DNA from 4 places in the Rossellomorea sp. LJF3 genome. Region 1 is predicted to be linked to each of the others. Evidence: predicted binding sites of a transcription regulator. Region 1 holds the regulator's gene; each other region holds the start of a gene.

Region 1 (7,763 bases):
AGCGGAACAAAGCTTTTCAGATAGCACTCGTCGGATACACTAACGCTGGAAAATCAACGTTGTTCAATCGAATTTCAATGGCTGATTCGTATGAAGAAAATCAGTTATTTGCGACTTTGGATCCGATGACGAGGAAAATGCCTTTGCCCAGTGGATATGCCACGTTACTGACAGATACCGTAGGGTTCATTCAAGATTTACCGACTTCGCTGGTTGCGGCGTTTCGATCTACCCTTGAAGAAGTAAAGGAGGCAGACCTCCTTCTTCATATCGTGGATAGTTCAAATCCTGACTACAGTCAACACGAAAAGACTGTGCAATCCTTATTAGAAGATCTGGAAATGGATGGACTGCAGCAGCTCACGGTATACAACAAGCGGGATGAGATGGATCCCGAATTTGTTCCCGACAGCAAATCAGACACCATCCTCATAAGTGCCTTGAACGAAGAGGACAGAGGGAAGCTAATGATTAAGATAGAAGAAATCGTAAAGAATCAAATGCAACCTTATCACGTATTTGTCCCTGTGAATGAAGGGAAGGTACTAGCCCAATTAAAGAGTGAAACCATCTTGAGAAAATTGGAATTCCGAGAAGCGAGTCAAGTTTATGAAATGACCGGATTTCACCTTGAAGATCATCCGATTGCAGGAAGCATCAAGAAATTTCAAAAGTAGAAGGGAAACAACAACGAATGTTTGAACAATTAGTAAACGGAACGGCATTACAGTCACTTGTGACGAAAGTGGAAGCAGATATCAAAGACATACACAAAAAAATCGATGAACGCTCTGAAAGCAACCAGTTCAACGTATTAAGAGCGTTTCAGAAGCACCGGGTAAGTGATTCTCACTTCATCCCGTCCACAGGCTATGGCTATGACGATGCAGGAAGGGACACCTTGGAAAGTATATACGCAGATGTATTTGGAGGAGAATCAGGACTTGTACGGCCACAGATCATTTCTGGTACCCATGCGATCTCCATCGCTTTGTTTGGTATACTCCGGCCGGGAGATGAACTGGTGTACATAACAGGGAAACCTTATGATACATTGGAAGAAATTGTAGGAAGCCGGGGAAAGGGTACAGGTTCACTGAAAGACTTCCATATCGACTATCAGAGCGTTGATTTAGATGAGTCTGGAAAAGTCGATTTCGAAAAGGTGGCACGGACCATTTCAACAAGGACAAAAATGGTTGGGATCCAGCGATCAAAAGGTTATGCCAACCGCCCATCCTTTACAATTGAAGAAATAAAGGTAATGATTGATTTCATTAAAGAGATTGACCCTGGAATTGTAGTATTTGTAGATAACTGCTACGGGGAATTTGTCGAAGTGAAAGAACCTTGTCACGTCGGGGCAGATCTAATGGCCGGCTCCCTTATTAAAAATCCTGGGGGTGGCCTTGCGAAAACAGGGGGATATATCGTCGGAAAGAAAGAATATGTAGAAGCCTGTTCCTTCCGTATGACCTCGCCGGGTATCGGGGCGGAGGCAGGGGCATCTCTCTACAGCCTTCAAGAAATGTATCAAGGATTCTTTTTGGCGCCTCACGTAGTGGCGCAATCATTGAAAGGGGCGGTCTTCACTTCTGCTCTACTGACCGAGATCGGAATGAACACGGACCCTTCACCTCATGCCAGGCGCACGGACTTAATACAATCGGTGCAATTTGATGACAGAGAAAAGATGATCTCTTTCTGCCAGGCAATCCAAGCAGCCTCACCGATCAATTCTCATTTCACGCCGTATCCGAACTATATGCCGGGTTATGAGGATGATGTCATCATGGCCGCAGGAACGTTCATTCAGGGAGCAAGCATTGAATTATCCGCCGATGGACCTATAAGACCACCTTATGTAGCTTATGTTCAAGGCGGGTTGACATACGCCCATGTAAAAATAGCCGTTTGCTCTGCGGTGGACAACTTAATTGAAAAAGGTTTAATCACCATATAAAAAGGATATTAAAGTAGTAATTGGATAGTCTAAAATGGACTATCCAATTCTTTTGATTACTTATGTAAGAAAAACTCACATTTGATTGACAGAACTCCTGACATTACATATAATGAACTCAAGAAGGAAAACAAAAGGAGGAATCAAGATGAGCGGGAGTGAAATTCGTCGAACGATGGCATTATTTCCAATCAGTATTGTCATGCAGCTCACGGACTTAACGGCTCGTCAGATTCGATACTACGAAGAGCATCAACTGATAAACCCGGCACGAACCGAGGGGAATCGTCGGCTCTTTTCCTTGAATGACATTGATAAGTTATTAGAAGTAAAGGATCTGTTAGATCAAGGTATCAACATGGCAGGGATTAAGAAGATTTTTTCTGTGTCCGGTCATAATGAAAGCAAAGTCGTATCTGTCGTAAGTAATGAAAAGGAAGAAAAAGCAAGACAGGATCTATCTGACGACGAGCTGCGTAAATTACTTCGCAATGAATTGATCCATTCAGGTCGGTTCAATCGATCTTCTCTTCGTCAAGGAGATATGTCCCGCTTCTTTCATTAAATAAACCCTTTAATAAACTTGAGGAGGAATTACGTAAATGGCAAAGTATACTAAGGAAGATGTTGCAAGATTAGCGAATGAAGAAGGAGTTAAGTTCATTCGACTACAATTCACCGACATTTTAGGGACGATCAAGAACGTAGAAATCCCTCTAAGTCAGCTTGAAAAAGCATTAGATAACAAAATGATGTTTGATGGTTCTTCCATTGAAGGATTCGTCCGTATCGAAGAATCAGACATGTACCTTTTCCCTGATTTGGACACATGGTTAGTTTTCCCATGGACAGCTGAAAAAGGTAAGGTAGCCCGTCTGATTTGTGATATTTACAATCCGGATGGCACTCCGTTCGAGGGAGATCCCCGTAATAACCTAAAACGCATTTTAGCTGAAATGGAGGAACTTGGGTTCACTGACTTCAATCTCGGGCCAGAGCCGGAATTCTTCCTCTTTAAATTAGATGTAAATGGCGAACCAACGTTAGAATTAAATGATAACGGTGGCTATTTTGACCTGGCCCCTACGGATTTAGGGGAGAACTGCCGTCGTGATATCGCTTTGGAACTTGAAGAAATGGGCTTTGAAATCGAAGCATCTCACCATGAAGTGGCTCCCGGTCAACATGAGATCGATTTCAAATATGCAAATGCATTAAAAGCCTGCGATGATATTCAGACATTCAAACTGGTAGTTAAAACGATTGCCCGTAAACACGGTTTGCACGCTACATTCATGCCGAAACCATTATTCGGTGTAAATGGTTCAGGAATGCACTGTAATATGTCCCTATTCAAAAATGGAGTTAACTCTTTCTTTGATGAAAAAGGTGACTTGCAACTAAGTGATACTGCCCGTCAATTCCTGGCTGGTATCATTAAGCACGCCACTGCATTTACAGCGATTACAAACCCGACTGTAAATTCATATAAACGCTTAGTTCCAGGATACGAAGCACCTTGCTATGTTGCCTGGTCTGCGCGTAACCGCAGCCCGCTAATCCGTATCCCGGCTTCCCGTGGCTTGAGCACACGAGTTGAAGTCCGCAGTGTCGACCCTGCGGCAAACCCTTACCTTGCAATGGCTGTATTACTTGCGGCAGGATTAGATGGAATCAAGAATAACCTACCGGCTCCTAAGCCAATTGACCGCAACATCTATGTAATGGATAAAAAAGAGCGTGAAGAAGCAGGCATCGTGGATCTTCCTGCAACACTACATGCAGCTCTTGAAACATTAAAAACAAATGAAGTAATTGTTAAGTCCCTTGGCGAACACATATTCGAACATTTCGTGGAAGCGAAAGAAATCGAATGGGATATGTTCCGTACACAAGTACATCCTTGGGAGCGTGAACAGTACATTCAAATGTATTAATTACCAGGAACCCTCAACGATATATCGTTGAGGGTTTTTTGCAAGAAGTTCAGGCTGAGATGGGATCAGGGAAAAAAACGATATGAAAAAAGCCTGTGGATGGAATGTTTCGGCTTCCAACCTCAGGCTTTTTTTATTATTATGATAACCGGCTGTTATTGGCATCCGGAAATGTCCTAGCATACCGGATGCCTTTTTTAATGAACTTGACGATACACTCCAACCACTTTACCTAAAATGGAGACGTTTCGCAAAATGATTGGTTCCATTGTTGAGTTCTCTGGCTGCAGACGTACATAATCCTTTTCTTTAAAGAAACGTTTTACCGTTGCTTCATCTTCATCGGTCATGGCAACGACGATATCTCCGTTGTTCGCTGTCTGCTGCTGGCGAACAATGACAAAATCCCCATCTAATATTCCGGCTTCGACCATACTGTTACCCATGATTTCAAGCATAAAAACCTGCTCATCCGAAGGGGCCATCCGCTCGGGCAAAGGGAAAAATTCTTCCACATTTTCAACAGCCGTAATCGGTTGACCTGCTGTTACTTTACCGATTAAAGGAACGTTGACTACACGTTGTCGCGGAATCGTATCTTCTTCAAGGTCCAGGATTTCAATCGCTCTCGGTTTAGTCGGATCACGACGGATCAGACCTTTACTTTCAAGCCTCGCTAAATGTCCGTGTACGGTCGAACTGGAAGCAAGACCGACGGCTTCCCCGATTTCACGTACGGAAGGGGGATACCCTTTTTCTCTGACTGCGACTTTAATATATTGTAGTATGTCCTGCTGTCTCTTCGACAATTTTGTCATATTCACGCACCTCTATTATAGATCTTATGTTCCCATTATAGCATGTCACCACTATTGATACAAACATAAGTTCGAATTTTGTTGACACCAAACGAGTGTTCGTATTACAATAAAAATAACAAAACAGAACAAACATTCGTATGGGGGTAATTTTATGTTTACACATATTTGGGATCGATTCTCTTACATTATTATATTATTTGTTTTAGTCCTTTCAGCAGCTTGCTACTTATTAATCAATATGACAAATCAACCTTCCTACCAAAGTATCACAGTAGAGGAGGGCGATACTCTTTGGACTATTGCCAAACAGTATAATGAAGAATATTCTATGACAGTGGAAGAATTTATCGCCTGGGTTGGGGAAGAAAACGATTTGAACTCTTTTGCCATCAAACCTGGTGAATCACTTGTGTTGCCTATTGAAAATCCAACAATATCAACCCAATCAGATTTCGAACTGGTCATGAACGAAGAATAGAGGGATAGAAGATGAAAGCAGTCATTTATTGCAGGGTAAGTACCAAGAAAAATACACAGGAAACTTCTTTGGAACGGCAGGAAGAAGAACTGATTAAATTGGCACATGAACATCATTATGAAGTAACTGCGGTCATCAGGGATCAGGCGAGCGGCTTTGAGTTGGACCGTCCAGGTGTTTTGGAACTTTTGGACCTGGTCAGGGATAAATCAATTGAGGCTGTGCTTATCCAGGACGAAACAAGAATCGGCAGGGGAAATGCCAAGATCGCCCTTATTCACTGTCTGTTAAAAGAGGAAGTGAAAATCATCAGCCAGACCCATAGTGGAGAATTACATTTATCCGAATCCGATTCTATGGTCATCAACATTGTCAGTATGGTGGAGGAATATCAACGCAAACTTCATAACCTTAAAATTAAGCGGGGCATGAAGCGGGCTGTGGAAAATGGCTTTCAACCTCATAAAAATTTAAAAAACAAAGGAAATGTAGAAGGAAGGGAGCGTATTGAAGTGCCGGTCGAGGAAATTGTACGATTAAGGAAAAATGAATTAACCTTCGCTGAGATTGCTGCTACTCTTAGGGGATTCGGATACGATGTATCCAAAGCTACGGTACATAGACGCTTCAAGGAATATATGACGTCGCTTGAACATACATAATCCTTGTTTTATCTCCCTTATTCTAGTAACATGACGGTAGTGTAATACACTGCTTTTAGTCATGTTTTAGAGTTTGCAAACTATGCAATAAAGGAGTTTTTATAGATGCTTTCAAAATCAAAAATGAATAGAATCAATGAACTTGCCAAAAAGTCCAAAAGTAGCGGACTAACTGAGCAGGAAGCGAAAGAACAGACCAAACTTAGAAAAGAATATCTAGAAACGTTCCGTCAATCGATGAAGGGTACAATTGAAAATACAAGAATCTTTGATCCGGAAGGAAATGAAGTAACACCTAAAAAGATCCAAGATATACAGACTAAGAAAAAAATGCATTAATCAAAAAGACTTCCAGGCCAATTTCGAAAGGTCATGGAAGTTTTTTTGATTCATATTCCTCCCTTATGAAATTTAGAGGGTTTTTTATTTTCAACGATCATAAAGTCATGTTATCATTCAAGATAGTTGTATAAACTATCAAAGAAGATTAATATTAATAAGGTACATTAAAAGGAAGGATGTCTGACATATGTTTGATAACACAGATCAATTAGCAATTAATACAATTCGTACATTATCAATCGATGCGATTGAAAAAGCAGGTTCCGGTCACCCGGGAATGCCTATGGGGGCAGCTCCAATGGCGTATGCACTTTGGACAAGGTTCATGAATCATAACCCTAAAAATCCAGAATGGTTCAACCGCGACCGTTTTGTCTTATCTGCGGGACACGGTTCGATGCTGTTGTACAGCCTACTTCATCTTTCTGGTTACGATGTTTCAATGGAAGATCTTAAAAATTTCCGCCAATGGGGAAGTAAGACTCCAGGACATCCGGAGTACAAGCATACTCCAGGTGTAGAAGCAACAACTGGTCCACTCGGACAAGGGATTGCAATGGCAGTTGGTATGGCATTAGCTGAAAGACATTTGGCCACTACATATAACAAAGACCAATATAATATGGTCGATCACTTTACATACTCCATTTGTGGAGATGGGGACTTAATGGAAGGTGTTTCCTCTGAAGCTGCTTCGTTGGCTGCACATCTAAAATTAGGCCGCCTTGTTGTTCTTTATGATTCCAACGATATTTCACTAGACGGAGACTTGGATAAATCATTCTCTGAAAGTGTTAAGGGACGATTTGAATCATACGGATGGCAGTATATCCGAGTTGAAGATGGAAATGATCTTGATGAAATTTCCAAAGCGATTGAAGAAGGTCAAGGAGATACATCCCGCCCTACAATGATTGAAGTCAAGACAGTCATTGGTTACGGTGCCCCTAATAAATCAGGTAAATCTGCCGTTCATGGTGCACCTCTGGGTGAAGATGAAATGAAGCTTACGAAAGAAGCCTACAAATGGACATTCGATCAGGATTTCCATGTGCCTGATGAGGTTTACAACCGTTTTGAGGAAAAAATCCAACAAGCTGGCTCTGAGAAAGAACAAGATTGGGCCAACCAATTCATTAAATACAAAGAGGAACACCCTGAACTAGCCACTCAATTAGAAGCGGCGATCAAAGGTGAACTCCCGCAAGGATGGGATAAAGACATCCCGGTATATGAAGAAGGAAAAGCATTGGCAAGCCGAGCTTCTTCAGGGGAAGTGTTGAACGCCATCGCCAAAAATCTTCCTTCATTCATCGGTGGATCAGCTGACCTTGCTGGTTCCAACAAAACGATGATCAAAGATGAGAAAGATTTCATGCCTGAATCCTATGAAGGCCGTAACATCTGGTTTGGAGTCCGTGAATTCGGTATGGGTGGTGCCATGAATGGTATGGCTCTACACGGAGGACTTCATGTATTCGGTGGGACATTCTTTGTTTTCAGTGACTATTTAAGACCTGCTATCCGCTTGGCGGCTCTAATGGGCTTACCAGTGACGTA
Region 2 (7,763 bases), on a different contig from region 1:
TTTTAGAGGTTGAGGATAAGGGGAACTGTATGACACGGGATTTGCATTAAGGGGTTTTTTATGAAGAATGTTAAAAGTTTATGTATTTGATTTGACAAGATTGTTACAGATTATGTTACAATTATTTCGTTAACGTATAAAATTTAATAGGGGGAATTAGAATATGAAAAAACGCAGTTTATTCCTAAGCACTGCACTACTTCTAGTTCTATCTGTCGTTCTTGCTGCATGTGGCGGCGGATCAGGTGGAGGTTCATCATCTGATGGTGAAGGTAACAAAGAGGTTGACTTCATTGGAATTGCTACAGGTGGAACAGGGGGTACATATTACCCGTTGGGCGGAACATTCGCTAAGATTATCGAGGATGAAACCGGAATCAAGTCTTCAGCATCCACTTCAGGTGCATCTGCTGAGAATATGGCCGCTGTGAAAGACGGCAAAACTGAAATCGCTTTTACGCAAACGGATATTGCATCTTACGCGTCTGAGGGTACAGAAATGTTCAAGGACAACAAGGTAGAGAACGCAAGAGGTATTGCGACACTTTATCCAGAAACAATCCAGATCGTTACAACGAAGGATTCAGGTATCAAATCAGTGGAAGATCTTAAAGGGAAAGTCGTTTCTGTAGGTGAAGCTGGTTCTGGTACATTACTGAATGCCACTCAAATCCTTGAGGTTCATGGTATCAAGCTGGAAGATTTAGAAGCTCGTAATCTATCATTTGATGATTCAACGACAGGGATCCAGGACGGTACCATCGATGCTGCATTCATCACGTCTGGTACTCCGACTGGAGCGGTTGAAGGTTTGGCAGCAACGGAAGACATTTCGATCGTTCCTGTTGAATCAGGAAAAGTGAGCGAGCTGATCGAGAAGTATCCTTACTACTCAGAAGATGAAATCCCGGCCGGAACATACAGTAAAGTGGATGATGCAGTGACTACGGTTGCCGTTCGTGCCATGCTTGTGACGAACGCTGACATTTCTGAAGATGTCATCTACGATGTTACAAAGGCCATTTTTGAAAACACGGATAAAATCACCCACGCCAAAGGTAAGCTGATCAAAGCTGAAGATGGACTTAAAGGTATGGGAATCGAATTACATCCTGGTGCAAAGAAATACTTTGATGAAAAAGGAATTTCAATGGAATAGTTTCACACCAGAAGATGGACGAAGGGATAGGCCGCTTAATACGGTCTATTCTTTTGTTTTGGTTCGAGCTAATTCCAAGCCTTCACCAATACGGACAAAAAATGGAATGGTGGGGAATTGTTGATGAAGAAATTTTCATTCATGGGTGCGATTCTCCTTATTCTTTGTGTCGGAATCATCCTTTTTATACCCTTACAAACGTTTTTAGTGATCGAGCCGAGAAGTACAACGGGGGACCCGGTCCTTTTCAGTCTTCCCGATGATCATTCATTTTCGGTTCGCTATACACACTCTATTCATCTATCAGAAGTAGAGGAATTTTACCATCAAACATCTTCAAATCAAATTCAACAAACCCAATTACTCTATGAAGATACTGCCATTGGGATGCCGGCCAATGCAGAGGGAAATGAAACCTTTGAAGTGACGAAGGAAGGCAAATATTTAATTTCTAATATGGACAAAGTGTTCCCATTCATTGATATCCGGATCGGACAGGTCGTCGCCAATCACCGCCTTGTGATGGACGGAAAGGAATATCCTTTAGCCGACTATTTTGATAAAGGCTCCGTCGTACGGGTTCAATTAAGGAAACAATCACTTTATGATCAGTGGAAAGGAGTGACTGTAGTTGGAAAAAGATAAAGAATTTGAATCATTGACTGCAGAACAACAACAAGAGTTACTTGAGAAATATGATCCCGAATCATCTACAAGGAAATTTCATCATGGGATATTCAAATGGATCATATTCTTCGGATTATTGGCATTTTCATTATTTCAATTAGTAGCATCCATCTTTCAATTCATCCCTAGGCAGTTATTGTTATCCGTTCACTTAGGGTTCGCTCTTTCTTTAGTGTTTCTCTTATTCCCAGCCCGGAAGAAGAATCTGAAGAAGGATAAGATCGCCTGGTATGACGTTGTTCTCTCAGTCATCTCGATTGGGATCGGTGCTTATTGGCCGATCATGCAGGATGATATCGTCAGCCGGGTGGGATTAATGACCTCCCTTGATTTCTATGTCGGTTTCGCTGCTATGATCCTAGTACTTGAAGCAACCCGTCGTGCAGTAGGGTTGCCGATTACAATCATTGCTTCTGCCTTCATCCTGTATATGTATTATGGCAGATTGATGCCTGGATTCCTCGCCCACAGAGGATATGACTGGGACGATATCGTTAAAACGATGTTCTTTACAAGTGAAGGGATCCTTGGTACGCCCCTATATGTATCAGCCACCTTCATCTTCCTGTTCCTGTTGTTCGGGGCGTTCCTGGTGAAAACCGGCGTCGGACAATATTTTAATGATTTGGCAGTATCCATTGCCGGGAAACGTGTCGGAGGTCCCGCAAAGGTTGCGATCTTCTCCAGTGCCCTTCAAGGGACGATCAGTGGAAGCTCCGTAGCAAACGTCGTGACTTCGGGTTCCTTCACGATCCCTATGATGAAGAAGCTTGGGTACCGCAAAGAGTTTGCCGGTGGGGTAGAGGCTGCTGCGTCGACAGGTGGTCAGCTGATGCCTCCAATCATGGGAGCTGCCGCTTTCCTGATGGTCGAGTTTATCGGAGGGATTTCGTACTGGGATATTGCGAAAGCTGCCTCGATTCCTGCCGTCCTTTATTTTACCGGGATTTGGATCATGACGCACTTTGAAGCGAAGCGTATCGGTCTTCGTGGATTATCAGATGAAGAAATGCCCAACCGTAAAGAAGTATTCAAGAAGATTTATCTGCTGCTTCCGATACTGGCAGTCATCATTCTGTTGGTAAGCGGGATGAGTGTCATGCGTGCTGCACTGTGGTCGATTGTTGCCACTGTCGTCATCAGTGCCATACGAAAAGATACAAGGATCGGTTTCAAGGATGCTGTGGATGCCCTTGTTGACGGTGCCAGAACTGCCTTGTCTGTAGCCGTGGCGACAGCTGCCGCCGGTATGATCGTCGGTGTTGTAACGAAGACGGGGTTAGGATTGACCCTTGCAAATGGATTGGTGGACCTGGCTGCAGATCTGACCAATACAACAGAAGGCAAGCTGATCCTTACATTGATATTTACAATGATCGCTTCGATCGTTCTCGGCATGGGTTCTCCGACAACGGCGAACTATGTCATTACATCCACCATCGCTGCTCCTGCGATTATTCTATTAGGGGCACCTGAGCTGGCGGCTCATTTATTCGTGTTTTATTTCGGGATCATTGCCGATATCACGCCTCCTGTGGCGCTGGCTGCATTCGCCGCGGCCGGGGTATCGGGAGGGGAACCGATTAGGACGGGGGTCAATTCCGCTAAATTGGCCATCGCCGCCTTTATCATCCCTTATATGTTCGTCCTGTCGCCTGAATTGTTAATGATCGATACGACCATTCCTAGATTACTTTGGGTCGTCTTCACGGCCGTAACGGGAATGATGGCGATCGGGGCAGGTATGATCGGGTATTGGTACCGACGAGTATTCGTCATAGAACGTCTCCTTTGCGTAGCAGCCGGATTGTTACTGATTTATCCTGAGGGAATGTCGGATATTATTGGTCTAGTTTTATTCGGTATCATGCTTGCATTGCAATTCTTTATTAAGAGAGAAGATAAAACACCAACAAGAGCAACGGCATAACACAATAAGAGGCTGTTACCCCATTCTTGGGCTAACAGCCTCTTATTTGTTGTAATCAAAGTCTTGATATTGTCCGGCCAGCATGAAAAAGGATAGGAGATGCAGCTAAGATGTCATGAATCCTGAAGTTGCGAATATCTCTCCTGAAATAGCAATAGGCAGTAATATAATCCTTTTCAACTTTTTTCACCAGTATTCTCCTTTTCGAACATTTCAGCTCCGAAGTCATGTATATGATTTCAATGGGACATCGATCCATTAACGACCGCTCTAATATCCTCATGATAGGAAGCCCCTCTCAGTTGAATGTATTGACATTATATGCGAACAAATGTTCTTTTATACATGAAGTCTAGAATAGGGGCATTTTATGAGAAAAATCCATTGACATTTTTCTCGAATTTATTATAATAGAATATGTACCTTACATCGCGACTTGTTAGCTCAGTGGGAGAGCACTTCCTTGACAGGGAAGGGGTCGTGGGTTCGAATCCCTCACAGGTCATACATAGAAAAAAGGGTGCATCGTATAAGATGCACCCTTTTTTTGACGTTAAAAGATTGAATTGAAAAAGGACTCTGCTGAATTCGGGTAAGAGTCCTTGTCAAAATCATATTAATAATGATGATAGTATTTAGTTCACTTCTAATTCTTCTTCAAAATAAAATGTGCCTGGATGTTCCTTTACGATATAAGAATATCGCTTCATGTTTTTAACGTATTGCCATTTTAATATCGTCACTGTTTCTCCTGTTTCCTTGATCGTAACCATAGAACCATTACTGAACCGATTTTTTGTGGATTTCATTGGGCACTCCCTTTCATATTTAATCATTATACCACAGTTTACCCTCCGTTTTAGAGTCCCATGAGTGATAAACTTGATAAAACGATCACGTTCCACCAAAAGGACCAGAAGGAAGAAGAAAGGAAACGCATTCATGTTAAAAAGTGGAATTCACTTTCTGCCGAAGCGGTTATAAGATGCCGAAGTCAAATTATGTCAGAGGTCTGACTTTAAAAACTTCCGCCACAGGAACTTGCTTATTTGTTTCATTACTGTTATTCTATAGAAGAATTATTTTTGTCCGGTATACATGGGAAGAACAAGATTTGGTTTTCACCTGATATCGCAAGAATAGTAATATATTGTGTGTAACGCACTTTAGGAGGCAACAAACATGGAAAATGGTAAAGTAAAATGGTTTAACGCAGAAAAAGGTTTCGGATTCATCGAAGTAGAAGGTGGAGACGACGTATTCGTACACTTCTCAGCGATTCAAGGTGAAGGTTTCAAATCTCTTGACGAAGGTCAAGAAGTATCTTTCGACGTTGAACAAGGTGCTCGTGGACCACAAGCAGCTAACGTACGTAAAGCATAATCTAACTTTACACATCCAAAAACAGACTCATTCGTGAGTCTGTTTTTTTTATGGATTCATGCTTGCATGTAATGTATGGCCTGCTTTTCTTGTAAATAGACGGAATTTTTAAAACTTTATATCTTTTTCCTGCTTCCAACGCTAAAATAAAACTATAAGCATGCAGATTGGAGGGAATATAAGTGGAGATAAAAGATTCTGTTGCCATCATCACGGGGGGAGCATCCGGGCTGGGAGAAGCCACGGCAAGAAAAATCATGGAAGAAGGGGGAAAGGTTTATATCCTTGACCTCAATGGGGAGAGAAGCTCAATATTAAAAAAAGAGTATGGGGATTCCATGCGTTATTATAAAACAGATGTAACGAATGAAGAAAGTGTAAAAGAGGCCCTTGAGAGAGCCATGGAAGATTTCGGGGGATACAATACAGTTGTGAATTGTGCAGGCATTGCACCGCCTGGAAAAGTGGTGGGGAGAAAAGGAGTCCATTCCCTTGAGCAATTTTCCAAAGTAATTGAAGTGAATTTGATCGGTACGTTCAATGTCATTCGGCTCACTGCAGAAAAGATGATGCAAAATTTACCGAATGAGCATGGAGAAAAAGGTGTGATCGTGAATACTGCGTCTGTTGCCGCATTTGACGGCCAAGTCGGTCAGGCTGCATATAGTGCATCAAAAGGAGGAGTTGTAGGAATGACTCTGCCGATTGCCAGGGAACTTGCAAGGGACGGCATCAGGGTCATGACGATTGCACCAGGATTATTTCATACACCTATGTTTGACACTCTTCCAGAAGAGGCAAGACAATCCCTTGGAAGCACGGTTCCTTTCCCTAAAAGACTTGGTTATCCATCTGAATATGCTCAGTTGGTGAAAAGCATACTTGAAAACCCGATGTTGAATGGAGAGACGATACGGCTGGACGGAGCCATCAGGATGCAGCCTAAATAACCAGGGAAGGCAGTGGAGTGAGTGCAGATTCATTCATTTTTCAAATGAAAGCGCTATCCCAATATACACCAACACGAAATGAGGGAGAGACGTATGAAACATCCTTATTTAACCGAAGAACACAGTATATTTCGTCTGGCTCTGAGGAAATTTCTACAAAAGGAAGCTTATCCTTATTATGAGGAGTGGGAGAATAACCGGATGGTTCCCAGATCATTTTGGGAGAAGATGGGGGAACAAGGGTTTCTTTGCCCTGACATTGAAGAGGAATATGGGGGAAGCGGGGTCGATTGGGGCTTTTCGGTCATCATTAATGAAGAATTGGAAAGAGTGGGTTCAGGTTTGATTGGAATAGGGCTTCATAATGATATCGTAGTCCCCTATATATCAGAATACGGGACAACACAACAGAAAAAGAAGTGGCTTCCTTTATGTGCGAGCGGAAAGATGATCACAGCCATTGCGATGACAGAGCCTGGCACGGGTTCTGATTTAGCGGCCATCAAAACGACAGCTCTTTCAGATGGAGATCATTATATTGTAAATGGACAAAAGACTTTTATTACAAATGGTATTCATGGTGATTTAGTGATTGTCGCTGTTAAAACGGATCCCCACAGTAAACCGCCTCATAAAGGTGTCAGCCTGTTGGCGGTTGAAAGGGATACTCCGGGGTTTTCCAGGGGGAGGAAGCTGGATAAAATTGGATTGCACTGTCAAGATACAGCCGAACTCATTTTTGAAGATTGTAAGGTACCGAAAGAAAATCTGATCGGAGAGGAAGGCAGTGGCTTTCACTATTTGATGAATAAGCTGCAGCAGGAACGTCTTATCGTGGCGATTGCAGCCCAAACGGCTTCAGAAGAAATGTTTTCCCTTACGATGGAATACGTGAAGAGCCGTCAGGCCTTTGGGAGACCAGTCAGTCAATTTCAGAATACCCAATTCAAAATGGCAGAAATGGCCACTGATATAGAAATGGGCAGAGCTTTTTTGGATGGATTGATAGCCGAGCATATGCATGGGTTGGACGTCGTGACAAAGGTATCCATGGCCAAATATAAGCTGACAGAAATGGCTCGTCACATTGCCACAGAATGCATGCAGCTTCACGGTGGATATGGCTATATGGAAGAATATCCGATCGCCAGGCGATATCGGGATATACCGGTTGCAAGCATTTATGCTGGAACAAATGAAATCATGAAAGTGATCATTGCAAAGAATCTGGGGTTATAGAAAGGGAGAGTGGGATGAGAGAAGTTGTCATTGTTGAAGGGATCCGTTCTGCGGTTGGAAGGAGAAAAGGATCGTTAATGGGGATGAGACCTGACGATTTGGCAGGTGAGATACTTAAAGGATTGGTAGAAAAGTCGGGGATTGATCCGGATTGTATTGAGGATGTCATCCTTGGGTGTGTCACTCAGTCTGGAGAACAGGCAGGGGATATTGCCAGGGTGGCTGCGCTAATAGCGGGTTTTCCGATTGAAGTGCCCGGCACCACCATTGACCGTCAGTGCGGATCGAGTCAGCAGGCCGTGCATTTTGCTTCACAAGCCATCCTTTCCGGGGATATGGATGTCGTCATTGCAGGTGGGGTAGAGAACATGACAAGAACGCCGATCGGATCAAATTATCAAGGAGCAGGTTTTAG
Region 3 (7,763 bases), on a different contig from region 1:
GGCCCTTTTCGGATTTCTTATTCCACTCCTTGGTACGGGCAGTATCACGGCAATCATTGCCCTGACGGTATACGCACTTCTTCCGATCTTGAGGAACACATACACAGGCATAATCGGGGTGGATGAAGGCGTGATCGAGGCAGGAAGAGGCATGGGGATGACCAACTCTCAGCTGTTATTCAAAGTGGAGCTGCCGCTTGCCCTGCCGTTTATCATGGCGGGGATCCGCACCGCTACCGTGCTGACAGTAGGGGTCGCCACACTTGCAACCTTTGTAGGGGCAGGAGGACTTGGAGACCTTATCTACCGAGGACTTTCCACGTGGAATAATGCACTGGTCCTTGCCGGGGCCATCCCAGCGGCCCTACTTGCATTAGGTTTTGATTTCATATTAAAAATCCTGGAGAGATTGACCACACCTAAAGGATTGAAAGCACGAAAATAAAGCAATATCCAAAGGAGAGTAAGAATGAAAAAGAAATTACAAGGTTTTATCGTACTCACTGTATTATCCATCCTCATCGCAGGGTGCGGAAATGGCGGAGATAAAGATACCATCACCGTTTCAGGTAAGATGTGGACGGAGCAATTCATCCTTACGCAAATGATGGCTGAACTTCTCAAAGAAAAGACAGATCTTGATATAAAAGTCGAGGAAGGGTTAGGGGAAGTATCGATCCTCACACCGGCCCTTGAAAAAGGCGACATTGATGTCTATGTGGAATATACAGGTACTGGTCTTGAAGCGGTCTTGAAAGAACAAGCAAAAGAAGGCGCTTCAGCAGATGAAATCCTTTCACAAGTGCGTAAAGGCTATGAGAAAAAGTTCGATGTCACCTGGCTGAAGCCACTTGGCTTTGAAAATACGTATACGCTTGCTTATACAGGGGATCAGGACTTTGATGCAAAGACTTTCTCTGACCTCGTGCCACTATCCAAAGACTTGAGCTTCGGTGCACCCCACCAGTTCTATGAACGGGAAGGGGACGGATACGATGCCTTCAGTGAAGCCTATGGATTCAAATTCAAAGAAAAGAAAAGCTTTGACCCGAACATTATGTATGAAGCCGTTAAGAACGGGGATGTAGACATTATCCCTGCTTTTACAACCGATGGACGGATCCAGCGTTACAATTTAAAAACGACAAAGGATGATAAAGGATTCTTCCCACCATACGATGCTGCGCCGGTCATTCGTCAAGAAGTACTGAAAGAGCATCCTGAAGTAAAGAAAGTGTTGAATGAATTAGCAGGCAAAATCTCGGAAGAAGAAATGAGCGAATTGAATGCTAAAGTGGATATGGATAAACAAGATCCCAAAGATGTCGCACGTGAATTCCTTATATCCAAAGGGTTGATCGAAAAGTAAGTATAATGGGAGTGTCAACAGGTAAGGAGGTGCAGCGGAATGGAAAAACGCACCCTGGCTTTTGTTTTGACACTTCCTTTTATTTAGATAATTTTATGAAATTTTGAAAAATTAAAGGGAAATATGGTATAAAAGAAGAATAGGACTTAAGAAACAGTTCCAGACTTTATCGTTAAGGATCAATGAAGGAGTGGTAAACAACCATGGAAAATCCATCACGACAAGAAATCGGAAACATACTGAAACAATCCAAACGCATCGCAGTGATTGGTTTAAGTGATAATCCTCAACGGACATCCTATATGGTGTCTAAGGCCATGCAGGACCAGGGATATGAGATCATTCCCGTAAACCCTACCATAGAGTCTGCACTAGGGGTAAAGGCTGTGTCCTCCCTGCAGGAGATAGAGGGACATGTTGATATCGTCAATGTATTTCGCCGCTCAGAATTTTTACCTCAAATTGCGGAAGAATTCGATCAGATCGATTCAAACGTCTTTTGGGCGCAACTTGGTGTCATGAATGAAGAGGCTTATCGCTTTTTAAAGGAACGTGGGTATACAGTCATTATGGATCGCTGTATTAAGGTTGAACATGCTTTAACCAAATAATCCTCACTCGTAACAAGCGGCTCTGACCGCTTGTTTTTTTCGTGCAGAACCCACGTTGACAAAGGGAATAATCCTGGGGATAACAGGGCAAATTTTAAGGGGTTCACGGAAATTCCATTTGCGAAAATCAAATAAAACGCTACAATAAGCAATAGTGGTTTACCTTAAAGATTGATCAAAACAGGTAAACGAACAGATGTTCTTGTGTTATAGTTAATAGAGACACAACCAATAATAGCTTGCAAGAACCACACTATTACGGTTAGAGAAGTTTTGAAAGGGGAATGTTCGTGGCCAACCAGAATAAGACCATGGATTACAATGATGATGCCATACAAGTATTAGAAGGCTTAGAAGCCGTCCGTAAGAGACCTGGTATGTATATAGGCTCTACCGATTCAAGAGGCTTGCATCATTTAGTATACGAAATTGTCGATAACTCAGTCGATGAAGCATTAGCAGGCTTCGGGAATGAGATTATTGTTACGATAAATAAAGATAATAGCATTTCAGTCCAAGATAAAGGCCGGGGTATGCCGACGGGAATGCATAAGCTCGGGAAGCCGACACCTGAAGTCATCCTTACCGTTCTTCATGCAGGAGGGAAATTCGGGCAGGGAGGCTATAAAACAAGTGGTGGACTCCATGGTGTAGGTGCCTCTGTTGTAAACGCACTGTCCGAGTGGCTTGTCGTCACGATCGAACGGGATGGCATGAAATATGAACAGCGTTTCACCAATGGCGGTAAGCCAGAAACCACCCTCGAAAAGATCGGTAAGACAAAAAAATCAGGAACGTGTATCCATTTCAAACCTGATCCGGAGATTTTCAGCAATACCACTTATAATTACGAAACACTGTGCGAACGCCTGCGGGAATCTGCTTTTCTGTTAAAAGGGTTGAAAATCGAAATCATTGATGAACGTCATGATCAGAAAGAAGTCTTTCATTTCGAAAGCGGTATCCAGGCATTTGTCCAATACTTGAACGAAGAGAAAGACGTCCTACATAACGTAGCCTTCTTTGAAGGGGAACATCACACCATTGAGGTGGAATTTTCTTTTCAATTCAATGATGGATTTTCAGAAAACATATTATCCTTTGTAAACAATGTCCGTACAAAAGACGGCGGAACCCATGAAGCAGGAGCGAAGACGGCCATGACCCGCGTCTTTAATGAGTACGCCCGTAAAGCGGGGATTCTTAAAGACAGGGATAAAAATCTTGAAGGTACCGATATTCGCGAAGGGCTGGCGAGTATCGTTTCTGTACGCATACCAGAACATCTTCTTCAATTCGAAGGGCAGACAAAAGGGAAGCTCGGGACAAGCGAAGCACGATCAGCGGTTGATGCGGTCGTTTCAGAACATCTTCTCTATTTCCTGGAAGAGAATCCTGAAACGAGTTCCCTTCTTATCAAGAAATCCATTAAAGCGGCCCAGGCCCGTGAAGCGGCACGAAAAGCAAGAGAAGATGCACGTAATGGGAAAAAACGTAAGCGTTCTGAAACCGTCCTATCCGGGAAGTTAACACCGGCCCAATCAAGAAACCCACAGCGTAACGAGCTTTATCTGGTGGAGGGAGATTCAGCAGGAGGTTCTGCGAAGCAAGGACGCGACCGTAAATTCCAGGCGATTCTTCCACTTCGGGGAAAAGTCATCAATACGGAAAAAGCCAAACTGCAGGACATCTTCAAAAACGAAGAAATCAACACGATCATCCATGCCATTGGCGGTGGAGTCGGTCCTGAATTCAATGTGGACGACATCAATTATGACAAAATAGTCATCATGACCGATGCGGACACGGATGGAGCTCATATACAGGTTCTCTTACTGACCTTCTTTTACCGGTATATGAAACCATTGTTAGAAGCGGGAAAAGTGTATATTGCACTTCCACCCCTGTACAAAGTGAGCAAGGGAACCGGGAAGAAGCAGAAACTTGAATATGCATGGACGGATGATGAGCTTCAAGGGGCCATCTCCAAAGTGGGGAAAGGATATATGATCCAGCGCTATAAAGGTCTTGGAGAGATGAACGCCGATCAACTGTGGGAAACGACGATGGATCCCGAAACACGGGCGTTGATCCGGGTACGCATTGATGATGCTGCACGAGCAGAACGCCGTGTGACCACTCTTATGGGTGACAAAGTAGAACCTCGCCGTAAATGGATTGAAAGCAATGTAGCCTTTGGATTGGAAGAAGACGGAAGCATTCTCGAAAACGAAAACATTACGGTCCGAGAGGAGGGGTAATCAATGACAACTGTAGAAAGATATCAAGACTTACCTCTGGAAGAGGTGCTTGGCGACCGATTTGGACGTTATAGTAAATACATCATCCAGGAGCGTGCATTACCTGATGCACGTGATGGATTGAAACCGGTACAAAGGCGTATTCTTTACGCCATGTATGTGGATGGGAACACTCAGGAGAAAGGGTTCCGGAAATCAGCGAAAACCGTCGGTAACGTTATTGGTAACTATCATCCCCATGGTGATACATCTGTGTATGATGCCATGGTACGTATGAGTCAAACGTGGAAGGTACGTAACTACCTGGTTGAAATGCATGGGAACAACGGGAGCGTGGACGGAGATCCCCCCGCTGCGATGCGTTACACCGAAGCCCGCCTTTCTGCGATATCCATGGAGCTTCTTCGTGACATCGATAAAAAAACCGTGGAGTTTGTTCCGAACTTCGATGATACATCAAGTGAACCGACTGTATTGCCGTCACGGTTCCCGAACTTACTCGTCAACGGTTCCACCGGTATTTCGGCAGGTTATGCAACGGATATCCCTCCTCATCACCTCGGTGAAGTGATTGATGCAGCCATCATGCGGATGGACAAGCCTGAGAGTACAGTCGATGACCTTATGACGGTCTTAAAAGGACCGGACTTCCCGACAGGGGGCATCATCCAAGGGGTTGATGGCATCCGGAAAGCCTATGAAACCGGAAAAGGAAAGGTTGTCGTCAGAGGGAAAGCAGATATCGAAAACATCCGTGGCAGCAAACAACAGATCGTCATTACGGAAATCCCTTATGAAATCAATAAAGCCAATCTCGTCAAAAAAATGGATGAATTCCGTGTGGACCGAAAAGTGGAAGGGATTGCAGAAGTCCGGGATGAAACGGATCGCGATGGGATGCGCATCGTCATTGAACTAAAAAAAGATGCGGATGCATCAGGTGTCTTAAACTACCTCTATAAAAACAGTGATCTTCAAATCACCTATAACTTCAATATGGTTGCCATACATAATAGACGTCCTAAATTGATGGGACTTCGTGAACTGCTGGATGCATATATACAGCATCAAAAAGAAGTGGTGACCAACCGGACCAAGCATGATCTAACTAAAGCAAAGGACCGTCAGCATATCGTGGAAGGTCTTATGAAAGCACTGTCGATATTGGATCAGGTGATTGCAACTATCCGTGCTTCGAAGGATAAACGTGATGCAAAGGACAACTTAATTCAGAAGTTCCAGTTTACGGAAGCACAGTCTGAAGCGATTGTCAGCTTACAGCTTTATCGTTTGACGAATACGGACATTACCGCCCTTCAGGCAGAAGCGGAAGAATTGGCGAAAACGATCGAAGATCTTACGGCAATACTGGAAAGTGAAAGCAAACTTTACAGTGTGATCAAAAAAGAACTAAAAGCAATCAAAAAGCAATTCGCTGACGCCAGACGAACGCAAATAGAGGAAAAGATCGAAGAAATCAAAATCAACCTGGAAGTGCTGATTGCCAGTGAAGATGTCATGGTCACGGTGACCCGGGATGGGTATATGAAACGAACCAGCCTTCGTTCTTATTCTGCCTCAAATGGTCAGGACCTTGCCATGAAAGAAACAGACAGGCTTCTGGGACAATTTGAAATGAATACGACAGATGTCCTTCTCGTATTTACAAACAAAGGGAACTATATTTATTGTCCTGTCCATGAGCTTCCGGATATCAGGTGGAAGGATCTTGGTCAGCATGTAGGGAATATTGTCCCGATCGACCGGGATGAACAGGTTCTCAAAGCGATTCCGATTAAAGAGTTTGACCCGTCGCACTACTTACTGTTTGTCACAAAGAACGGTATGATTAAGAGGTCCGAGCTGCCTCAATACAAAGCACAACGATATTCCCGTCCGCTGGTGGGAATCAATCTTAAAGGTGACGATGAGCTCGTGGATGTCCATATAACAGATGGATCGAATGATGTTTTCATCGCCACGCACTTGAGCTACGGCCTTTGGTTCGCAGAAGAAGATGTGAACATCGTCGGACCAAGGGCAGCGGGAGTAAAAGGGGTCAACCTCAAGGATGATGACTTTGTCGTATCCGGCAAGATCATAAAAGACCCAGCGAAAGACTTCATTTTCCTGGCTACGCAGCGTGGGGCCGTGAAGAAAATGAAACTGGCGGAATTCGAAAAAACGTCACGTGCTAAACGTGGAGTCATCATGCTCCGGGAATTGAAATCCAATCCTCATCGAGTGGTGAGCATAGAAGCAGTGAAAGATACTGATAAAGTAGGGCTATTAACAACAAAAGGGAAAACAGAAGAGGTAAATGTTTCAGACCTTAGACCAAATGACCGCTATTCAAATGGTTCATTTGTGATCGATGAAGGGGATAGCGGTTCCGTCTGTGAAACCTGGGCAGAATCCCGAACCCCCGAAGTAAAAGAATAGACATTCAGAAAGCGACCAGAAATGATACTGGTCGCTTTTTTCCATCATAAGGATAAATGTGAATGATAAATGTATATTCATTCGCTATTGTAGTACAATACCAGTATTTGATTGTACTACAATTCATATTCTTTCAAAAATATGAATCTATCTGTTGAAGAAAAATCTTTTTTTTGATAGATTAAAACAATGTCTGATTGGGTAAACATACATTGGCTCAACCATTATTTGTAAAAAATATAACATCTAGGGGGAACATTTATGGAGTTATTAACAAGTATCGTAGGCACCTTGAATGATTATATGTGGTCATACATACTGATCGTGGCATTAATCGGACTGGGATTATATTTCTCGTTACGCACAAGGTTCGCACAGTTCCGTTATTTAGGAGAAATGGGGAGATTATTAACTGATAAGACGACCATTTCTTCAGAAGGAAAACGGGGGATTTCTTCTTTCCAGGCATTCACAATCAGTACGGCTTCGCGTGTAGGTACCGGTAACCTTGCCGGTGTGGCAACAGCGATCGCAGGCGGAGGGCCAGGAGCTGTGTTCTGGATGTGGCTAATCGCCTTACTCGGTGGAGCAACCAGTTTCGTGGAAAGTACTCTTGCTCAGATCTATAAAGTGAAAGATGGAAAGGACGGTTATCGTGGTGGTCCTGCTTACTACATGGAAAAAGGATTAAATGCCCGTTGGATGGGAATTCTGTTTGCCGTCATCATTACCTTCTGTTTTGGTCTCGTATTTAACTCGGTCCAATCCAATACCATTTCACTTGCTATGGAAGAAGCCTATTCATTCGACCGTATGACAGTCGGCATCATTCTGGCTGTGCTAACTGCACTCGTAATCTTCGGTGGAGTCAAGCGGATCGCGAGTGTCACTCAAATCGTCGTTCCGATCATGGCCGTCCTTTATCTGATCCTTGCTTTCTATATTCTAGTCACCAATATCACCATGCTTCCAGACATGTTTGTCGTCATCTTCGAGAATGCATTCGGTATTCGTGAAGTAGCTAGCGGCGGTGTCGGAGCAGCCATCATGATGGGAATCAAGCGTGGATTATTCTCGAAT
Region 4 (7,763 bases), on a different contig from region 1:
ATTGAAGGAAAAGCTGACAACGAAATTCAACTGCAAGGTGGAAGTATATCCTTTAAACGTCACGGATTATGATCACATCCCTCCTGTTTTCACTGCCATCCGGAAGGACTTCGGATCCATCCATGCCCTGATCAATAACGCAGGATATGGAATCTTCCAGGAAGCACACGAAACCTCCTTCCAAGATGTAAAAGGGATGATGGATGTAAATGTTCTTGGACTCATGGCATGTACAGGGGAAGTCCTTCCTTATATGCGTGAACAGGGATTTGGCCACATCATCAATATCGCATCTCAGGCAGGGAAGTTTGCCACTCCGAAATCAAGTGCCTATTCCGCTTCCAAGCACGCTGTCCTCGGGTATACGAACAGTGTTAGAATGGAAGCGAAAAGATACGGAGTGAAGGTGACGGCGGTGAATCCCGGACCAATCGCCACCGACTTCTTCTCCATTGCCGATGAAACCGGCACGTATGTGAAGAATGTGGAGAAGTTCATGCTTGATCCTGCATTCGTCGCGGAGACAGTGGTGGATTCACTCTTTACCAATAAAAGAGAAATCAACCTGCCCCGATGGATGAATATAGGGAGTAAGTTCTATCAATTATTCCCATCTTTTGTCGAAAAAGTAGGAAATAACCTTTTTTTCAAAAAATAGTGAAACCAAATAGTGCCATCAATCGTCTAATATAATAAGGGGGGAGTCTATGAAGAAATGTTTGACTGTTATGATACTTTGTTCCTGTATACTGTTCACCGGCTGCGGGCCATCAGCATCTGTCAATTCTCAGGGCAGCACAGATTTCATAGGCTTTGTCACCCAATTGGAAAACAATCAGGTGCTGATCAATGATGTTTGGTTTTCTTTCGACCAACAGACTGTCATGTTGACAGATCAAGATAAAAAGCTTCAAAAAGAAGATATAGGGATGGGCAAAAAAGTGAATGTGACCTTTAACGGGGAGATGCAGGAATCCTATCCCAGGAGAGCTTCGGCGGATCAAATGGTATTTCTGACAGACAAAGAGAGCAAGACCGAAGAAACTGTCGTGAAATTAGTCATGAGCGATCCCCGGTTTTCACAGGTGGTCATCCAGTCCATTGAAAAAAATCCCACCGGCCTCTATTCGTTACGATTCAAAGACCTTTCCCTCGACCGTGATGTCCATGTGATGGTGAATGTCGAGAATGAAAGAGTCATTGTCCCGATACATACTTCTACCAAATAACAAAGAAGAAAGCGTTGATTACACCTCGACGCTTTCTTTTTTTTTGAGGTTATACCTCAGGGAAGAAGGGTATGCATGAGAGAGTGGGAAATATTTTGCGTTAAACGGCTAGAATTTTTGTTTCAGAGGAAAACTATGATTATTGTCGGAAAAAGGATGTGGATGTATGATAGGGATTCTTTTAGCCCTGATCCCCGCGGTCGCGTGGGGAAGTCTTGTGTTTGTAAGTGTAAAACTTGGAGGGAATGCCTACAGTCAGACGGTTGGAATCACGGTTGGTGCACTGCTGTTTGCGATTGGCGTCTTCTTCATCAAGTCCCCTGAGTTAACGTTATTTGTCTGGGGCATCGGGTTCATTTCCGGCGTCTTCTGGGCTGTCGGGCAAGTGAACCAGCTGGCAAGTGTAAAATTCATCGGCGTTTCGAAAACCGTCCCGATTTCAACGGGAATGCAGCTGATCGGAACGACGCTCTTCGGTGTTCTGGTATTTAAAGAATGGAAAACGACTGAAACGATCCTCCTTGGAAGCGGGGCGGTTCTGGCTCTTATCATTGGTGTCGTCCTCACCTCATTCACACAGAAGTCCGAAGGGGATGAAGGCTCTCAATTGAAAAAAGGTCTGTTGACGCTGCTCCTTTCCAGTTGTGGATACATAGCCTATGTCGTCATATTAAGATGGTTTGATATTGACGGATGGCAAGCGATTTTACCACAGGCAATCGGTATGTTCATCGGAGCCGTTGTCATCACATTCAGGCATAAGCCATTTAACAAATATACGGTTCGAAATGTTTTAACCGGACTTATGTGGGCATCCGGGAATCTCGGATTGCTCCTTGCCCTGCCCCGGATCGGTGTGGCGACAAGCTTCTCCCTCTCCCAAACGGGAATCGTCATTTCCACTCTCGGTGGTTTGTTCTTCTTAGGGGAAAAAAAATCGAAAAAGCAAATCCTTCTCGTCATTGCAGGGTGTGTTCTGATCATCATCGGCGGTGTGCTATTAGGATTTACGAAAGATTAAGGAGGAATGGGACATGTATACAGATTTAACGGATAAGGTTGTCATCATCACGGGTGCCGCCACTGGTATAGGAAAGGCGATTGCTAAACGCTTTGCCTCTGAAGGCAGTAAAGTGGTCATTAATTATTTCAAAGAAGAAGAAAACCCTGAAGGACTTGTAAAGGAAATCGAAGAAGCAGGCGGGACAGCCTCCATCATTCAAGGAGATGTGTCAAAAGAAGAGGATGTCCAGGGGTTTGTCCGATTTGCTCATGAGACGTATGGGCGTCTGGATATCTACGTGAACAATGCGGGAATCGAAAATGAAGTTCCGTCTGAAAATCTGCCGATTGAAGATTGGCAAAAGGTCATCAACACGAACTTGACAGGTACATTCCTCGGATGCCGTGAAGCGGCGAAATACATGCTCGAGCATGGCATCAAGGGATCGATCATCAATGTATCGTCTGTCCATGAAATCATCCCGTGGCCTCACTTCGCTCATTATGCAGCCAGTAAAGGAGGAGTGAAACTGCTGATGGAAAGCCTGGCGCTTGAGTTTGCACCAGATGGGATACGGGTGAACAATATTGCTCCAGGGGCCATTGATACACCCATCAATGCCGAGAAATTTTCCGATCCCGAAAAGAAAAAGGGAGTGGAGAAACTCATTCCCCTCGGCTACATCGGAGAACCTGAACAGGTCGCTTCCTGCGCCGTTTTTCTTGCCTCTGACCAGGCAAGCTACGTCACGGGTACGACACTCATCGCCGATGGGGGCATGACGAAATACCCGGGATTCCAAGCTGGAAAAGGTTGATGAACGAGAGGATAAGTCCAAAATCACAGAAATGATTTTGGACTTATTTTTTTGCTCTGATCCTGCTGTATGCCACGCCTTTGTGCCAATCATTGTATGCTTGTCGTTCCAGATCAAGCCCCTTCCGCTTTTCTTATTATTCTCTCTGTTTCCAGTAATTTAAGTTGAAAGGGAACGTATATTCGGTTAGAATCATAACTATACTATATAAGAACGTTTGTTCTATTTTAGGTAAGATGGAGGATGAGGATATGACTGTCGATTACAGTGTGCTGCCACACCACAAGATTTTGTGCATCGATATGAAGAGCTTTTATGCTAGCTGTTCGGCTGTCATGGAGGGGCTGGATCCCCTTGAATGTCACTTGGCTGTAGTGGGGGATAAAAGTCGGCAGGGGAGCATCGTACTGGCGGCCTCACCGAGGATGAAGAGGGACTTTGGGATCAAAACGGGTTCGAGGATGTTTGAAATTCCAAACGACCCGAGAATCCGGCTTGCAGAGCCGAAAATGGCGACATATGTCCGGATCTCCACGGAGCTGACCCGCCTGTTTCATCGTTATGTTCCGAAGGATGCCATCCACACGTACAGTGTGGACGAAAGCTTCATCAAGATTGATGGAGCGACGGGTCTCTGGGGGGACGCGGCCACCATCGCCGGGAAAATCAAAGACGATATGGAAAGGGAATTCCAGCTTCCGTGTGCCATCGGAATCGGCCCCAATATGCTCTTGTCCAAGCTGTGCCTGGATCTTGAAGCAAAGAATGAGGGAATCGCCGAGTGGACCTATGAAGACGTCCCGGAAAAGCTGTGGCCGCTCTCTCCACTGCGCGAAATGTGGGGGATTGGAGGACGCCTTGAGAAGACCCTCAATCGCATGGGCATCTTCTCCATCGGGCAATTGGCGAAGTATGACCTGGAGAAGCTGGAGGCAAAGTTCGGTGTGATGGGGAACCAGCTTTATTACCATGCATGGGGGGTGGACCTGTCCGAAATAGGGGCACCGATCATGGATGGGCAGGTCAGCTTCGGCAAGGGTCAGATCCTGCTCAGGGATTATAAGGAGAGAAAGGAAATAAAACGCGTCATTTTAGAAATGTGCGAAGAGGTCGCGAGACGCGCCCGGACCCATCGCAAGGCCGGGCGGACCGTGAGCTTCGGAATCGGCTACAGCCACGAGGAGTTCGGAGGGGGGTTCCACCGGTCACGAACGATAGAGGAACCGACCAATATCACCATGGATCTGTACCGGGTGTGCCTGGAGCTATTCGAAGAGAACTATAATGGGAAAACCGTACGGAAAATCAACATCGCCCTTTCGAATATTGTAGAGGATGGAGCGTTGCAGGTTTCCCTGTTCGAACCTGACCGCTGGGAAAAACGGGAGCTCGGGTATGTAGTGGACCACATCCGGAATAAATATGGTTCAGGGGCCCTTCTCCGCGCCGTCTCCTACACTGAAGCGGGAACAGCAAGGCATCGTGCCCGTCTGCTGGGCGGACATAAATCATAACGAATGACAGGAGGTGAAGAGAATTGATCCGGGATCGAGGAAGAATCAAGTGGACATCCATGATGCTCCCCGAGCACGTGAAGCTCCTGAGGGATTGGGCAAAGGAAGATACACACGAAAAGAGGATCGAACTTGATGAGCAGGAGCTCGACAGGATGAATGAAGTCGTGGCAGAGGCGATGGAGTTTGGTAGAATGGTATCGATCACCCATTATGTGAAGCACCGTCATCAATTATCAATTGGAACCGTTCATCATGTCGATCCATTGGACGGGAAGCTGCACGTCGTAGACAGGTTCGAAGACGTACACTATATTCCACTGGCAAGCGTTGTGGACATTCGTTTTTTCGACTGATCTCCAAATGAAAAGAGAGACTTCGGGTGAAGTCTCTCTTTTCATTCCATTTACTCTTCGTCCAATACCTTTTCTGCACGCACACATGATTCAAATTTCCCTTTGTGTGAAGCGTCGCAAAACGGCATGTTGGTTGATAGACCGCAGCGGCACAGAGTAAACACTTGTTTCGTTGGAAATACATTTCCGTCAGCATCAATCAGTTCCACATCGCCGCTTACGCGGAAAGAACCGTTATCATTCACTTTAATTTGAGCTTTTGTCATGAAAACCCACCCTTTCTAGATAATACAAAAGAATCCCCACTATCGATAGTAAGATGAAAAGAGTAAAAAAGCAATATTCTAAAAGGAACAAATGAAATGTGGTAGGATAAAGGCAGAGGAGGAAAGTCGAATGAAAATCCAACTAACGAACGAAGCAATCCAAAAGATTGAGGATAAAATAGAAAACAAACAAGGTCACCTGAAACTAAAATATGATACAGAAGGCTGCGGCTGTGTGGTGAGCGGCATTCCTACCCTGTGGTTTGTCCATCACCCTGTTGAAGGTGAAGATATCAAGATCGACACGAACAGTTATCCAATCCTTGTAGAAAAATCAAAGATGGTCTTCCTGGATGAAGAGCTGAAAATCGATTTTTCTTCCCAAAGTAATACATTCCAATTAAAAAGCCCCGCTCAGATCATCAATGGGAGAATGAACTTCTTGATGTACCCTGAGGAATAGAACATAAAAGCTCCGGTGCATGCCGGAGCTTTTGTGTTTCTAAAACCAATATTCCCTACAAAATATAAGGGGGATCTCTGGGGAAGAGGGATAGTGAAAACTGTTACTCCGCCAACAGTTCTTCAAACATCCCCGCCAAAGAAACCCCGGTTTTCCATCCATCAAGTCCATCCCCTACAGACCAGGACGCAGACAGAATGGAATGACAAAATCCATACTGAAGCAACCGCTCATAAGAAAGGGAAAGCAGGGAAGCGATAGTCTCTGTCCTATAGCGGAGCAGCTCTAATGGCGCATCCCATTTCTTCCATTCATTCAACATAAACTGAATGCAGTCATATTCCCTTTCGCCGATCAATCCTTTGGGATCAATGGCTGTCCAGCCGGAAGAATCGGAGTAGAGTATGTTTCCGTGATGAAGATCACCGTGAAGAAGATAGAGATCTGTAGACGTATTCAGCAACTCCGGATAAAGCGCTTCAGCTTTCACAACGAGATCCAGGGGAATGGGACCGGTTCCACCGTTAAATCGTTCCCGTAACCTCCCGATTCCCTTTGACCAGGATTGAACCGTGGGATAGGGGTGGTTGCTTTCAGGTTTATGCCAAAGTCCCTTGGCAGTATGGGCGAAGATAGAGAGCACCTCTTCTTCATCCTCAATAGAGAGAAGAGAAGATCCCGGCATGAGTCGATCTAAAAGGATCCAGCCTTCTTCCTTACTGTAGTCGAGCATCTTCACCATCCCCTTTCCTTGAAAATCCTTCAGGGCATGAAACTCATTGGAGAAATCATTGTTCGGATACCCGATCTTTAACACAGCGTCCCGCCCGTGTCCGAGCTGGACCGGTACCACAAAGTTATAGCTTAATGAAAAAGGCTCACCGTAGGTTAACTGGAGCCGATTTTTTAACGACTCAAGGAGACCTTCTACATGAATCATCCAGTCATTTCCAGAATCTCCATACATCCTTTCCATTTTCATCCTGAAATCAGCAGGGATCATGAGACGACATCCTTTCCGTTGAATACAAATTGTTCCAGAAATCGTTGGATGACTTCTTCATACGCTTCAGGGTTGTCATTATATGACTGGGCATGGGTCCCGGGGAAGTCGAGGAACAGCTCCTTTGGCCCCTGCTTTTTTTCGAAAAGATCCTTTGTCATTTGAGGCAGGATGAAGTCATCATTCTGACTGTGGATAAATAACACAGGTTTCCGGATGTTTTGAACAACCGAAATAGGAGATAAATCCTTTAGTGTGTATCCCTGTCGCAGCTTCAGTATGCCGCCAACGAGGGGAAGGAGGAACTTTGCCGGCATCTTCACTTCCGCACTCATCCGGTAGGCAAGCTGTTCACCGAAGTCTGAGAAGGGACAATCGGCAATATAAAAATCTGCCCGGTCCTCCACACTTCCTGCATAAAGAAGCAGAGTCGCAGCTCCCATCGATTCCCCGTGGATCCCGAAGAATACATCGTCTCCTTCACGGCGGAGCAGTTCATCCACAACAGACTTCAGATCAAATTTTTCAAAATACCCGTAGCTTGTCGTCTTACCACCTGATTCCCCATGGCGCCTGTGGTCATAAATGACGGCATTGAACCCCTGTTTGATGAAAAGGTTCATATATTTAATGGAATTCAACTTATTCTCCGTCACTCCGTGAGAAAAGATCATGAATTTATTATGGTGGTGGGGCTTCACGAATACCGCTTTAATATCATAACCGTACCGGGAAGGGATCAGCACCTCTTCTTTAGGGAGGGAATCATATTCCTCTTCGATCAGACGGGTCGATTCCGTTTCACGTGAACGGATGAAGTCATCCCCTTTTTTCGGTAAATACATAAATCGATTGGTTATATAAACCCCAAGCAGACCGATGGAAGAAAGGGTCCCGCCCAGAATCGCAAGTTTTTTTCGCATGTCGTCACCTCAAGGATCATCGTTTACTCATATTGTAGCAAAAGGAGGAAAAAAGAGGAATTTTTAATAGCATAATAAAAAAGTGCCTCAGAAAGAGACACTTTTTTCACGGTTAGTTCGGACAGTTACGACTTGGCATTTTGCCCTTTAGCAGGGTGAATGGCTTTATCCAGTTCTTCTTTCGCCATG

What was found. The regulator LexA, encoded in region 1, represses DNA repair genes until DNA is damaged. The targets are predictions, from matches to a motif close to CGAACATATGTTCG.
Region 2: V8G47_RS20830 (WYL domain-containing protein) is a predicted target of LexA. The motif match lies at 4,101-4,114, and genes of this name have one in related genera.
Region 3: parE (DNA topoisomerase IV subunit B) is a predicted target of LexA. The motif match lies at 2,170-2,183, and genes of this name have one in related genera.
Region 4: V8G47_RS10945 (Y-family DNA polymerase) is a predicted target of LexA. The motif match lies at 3,221-3,234, and genes of this name have one in related genera.

The regions. Positions count from the first base shown of each region.
Region 1 is NZ_JBANLY010000041.1:2,878-10,640, forward strand. Features, by position in the region: gene hflX (GTPase HflX) at 1-677, shown strand, start outside; gene V8G47_RS20375 (methionine gamma-lyase family protein) at 695-1,963, shown strand; gene V8G47_RS20380 (MerR family transcriptional regulator) at 2,112-2,528, shown strand; gene glnA (type I glutamate--ammonia ligase) at 2,566-3,900, shown strand; gene lexA (transcriptional repressor LexA) at 4,098-4,718, opposite strand; gene yneA (cell division suppressor protein YneA) at 4,873-5,199, shown strand; gene V8G47_RS20400 (YneB family resolvase-like protein) at 5,211-5,861, shown strand; gene V8G47_RS20405 (DUF896 domain-containing protein) at 5,967-6,200, shown strand; gene tkt (transketolase) at 6,391-7,763, shown strand, end outside.
Region 2 is NZ_JBANLY010000008.1:149,003-156,765, reverse strand. Features, by position in the region: gene V8G47_RS10350 (TAXI family TRAP transporter solute-binding subunit) at 164-1,159, shown strand; gene V8G47_RS10345 (DUF1850 domain-containing protein) at 1,283-1,804, shown strand; gene V8G47_RS10340 (TRAP transporter permease) at 1,791-3,776, shown strand; gene V8G47_RS20830 (WYL domain-containing protein) at 3,832-4,059, opposite strand; tRNA gene V8G47_RS10335 (tRNA-Val) at 4,210-4,281, shown strand; gene V8G47_RS10330 (hypothetical protein) at 4,412-4,585, opposite strand; gene V8G47_RS10325 (cold-shock protein) at 4,959-5,159, shown strand; gene V8G47_RS10320 (3-hydroxyacyl-CoA dehydrogenase) at 5,342-6,109, shown strand; gene V8G47_RS10315 (acyl-CoA dehydrogenase family protein) at 6,203-7,348, shown strand; gene V8G47_RS10310 (thiolase family protein) at 7,363-7,763, shown strand, end outside.
Region 3 is NZ_JBANLY010000001.1:243,642-251,404, forward strand. Features, by position in the region: gene V8G47_RS01265 (ABC transporter permease) at 1-445, shown strand, start outside; gene V8G47_RS01270 (ABC transporter substrate-binding protein) at 470-1,369, shown strand; gene V8G47_RS01275 (CoA-binding protein) at 1,573-1,980, shown strand; gene parE (DNA topoisomerase IV subunit B) at 2,271-4,241, shown strand; gene parC (DNA topoisomerase IV subunit A) at 4,245-6,683, shown strand; gene V8G47_RS01290 (alanine/glycine:cation symporter family protein) at 6,945-7,763, shown strand, end outside.
Region 4 is NZ_JBANLY010000009.1:90,261-98,023, reverse strand. Features, by position in the region: gene V8G47_RS10965 (SDR family NAD(P)-dependent oxidoreductase) at 1-658, shown strand, start outside; gene V8G47_RS10960 (DUF3221 domain-containing protein) at 708-1,229, shown strand; gene V8G47_RS10955 (GRP family sugar transporter) at 1,399-2,250, shown strand; gene V8G47_RS10950 (glucose-1-dehydrogenase) at 2,264-3,049, shown strand; gene V8G47_RS10945 (Y-family DNA polymerase) at 3,301-4,563, shown strand; gene V8G47_RS10940 (YolD-like family protein) at 4,587-4,919, shown strand; gene V8G47_RS10935 (CDGSH iron-sulfur domain-containing protein) at 4,970-5,185, opposite strand; gene V8G47_RS10930 (iron-sulfur cluster biosynthesis family protein) at 5,316-5,648, shown strand; gene V8G47_RS10925 (aminoglycoside phosphotransferase family protein) at 5,752-6,651, opposite strand; gene V8G47_RS10920 (alpha/beta hydrolase) at 6,648-7,574, opposite strand; gene V8G47_RS10915 (hypothetical protein) at 7,700-7,763, opposite strand, start outside.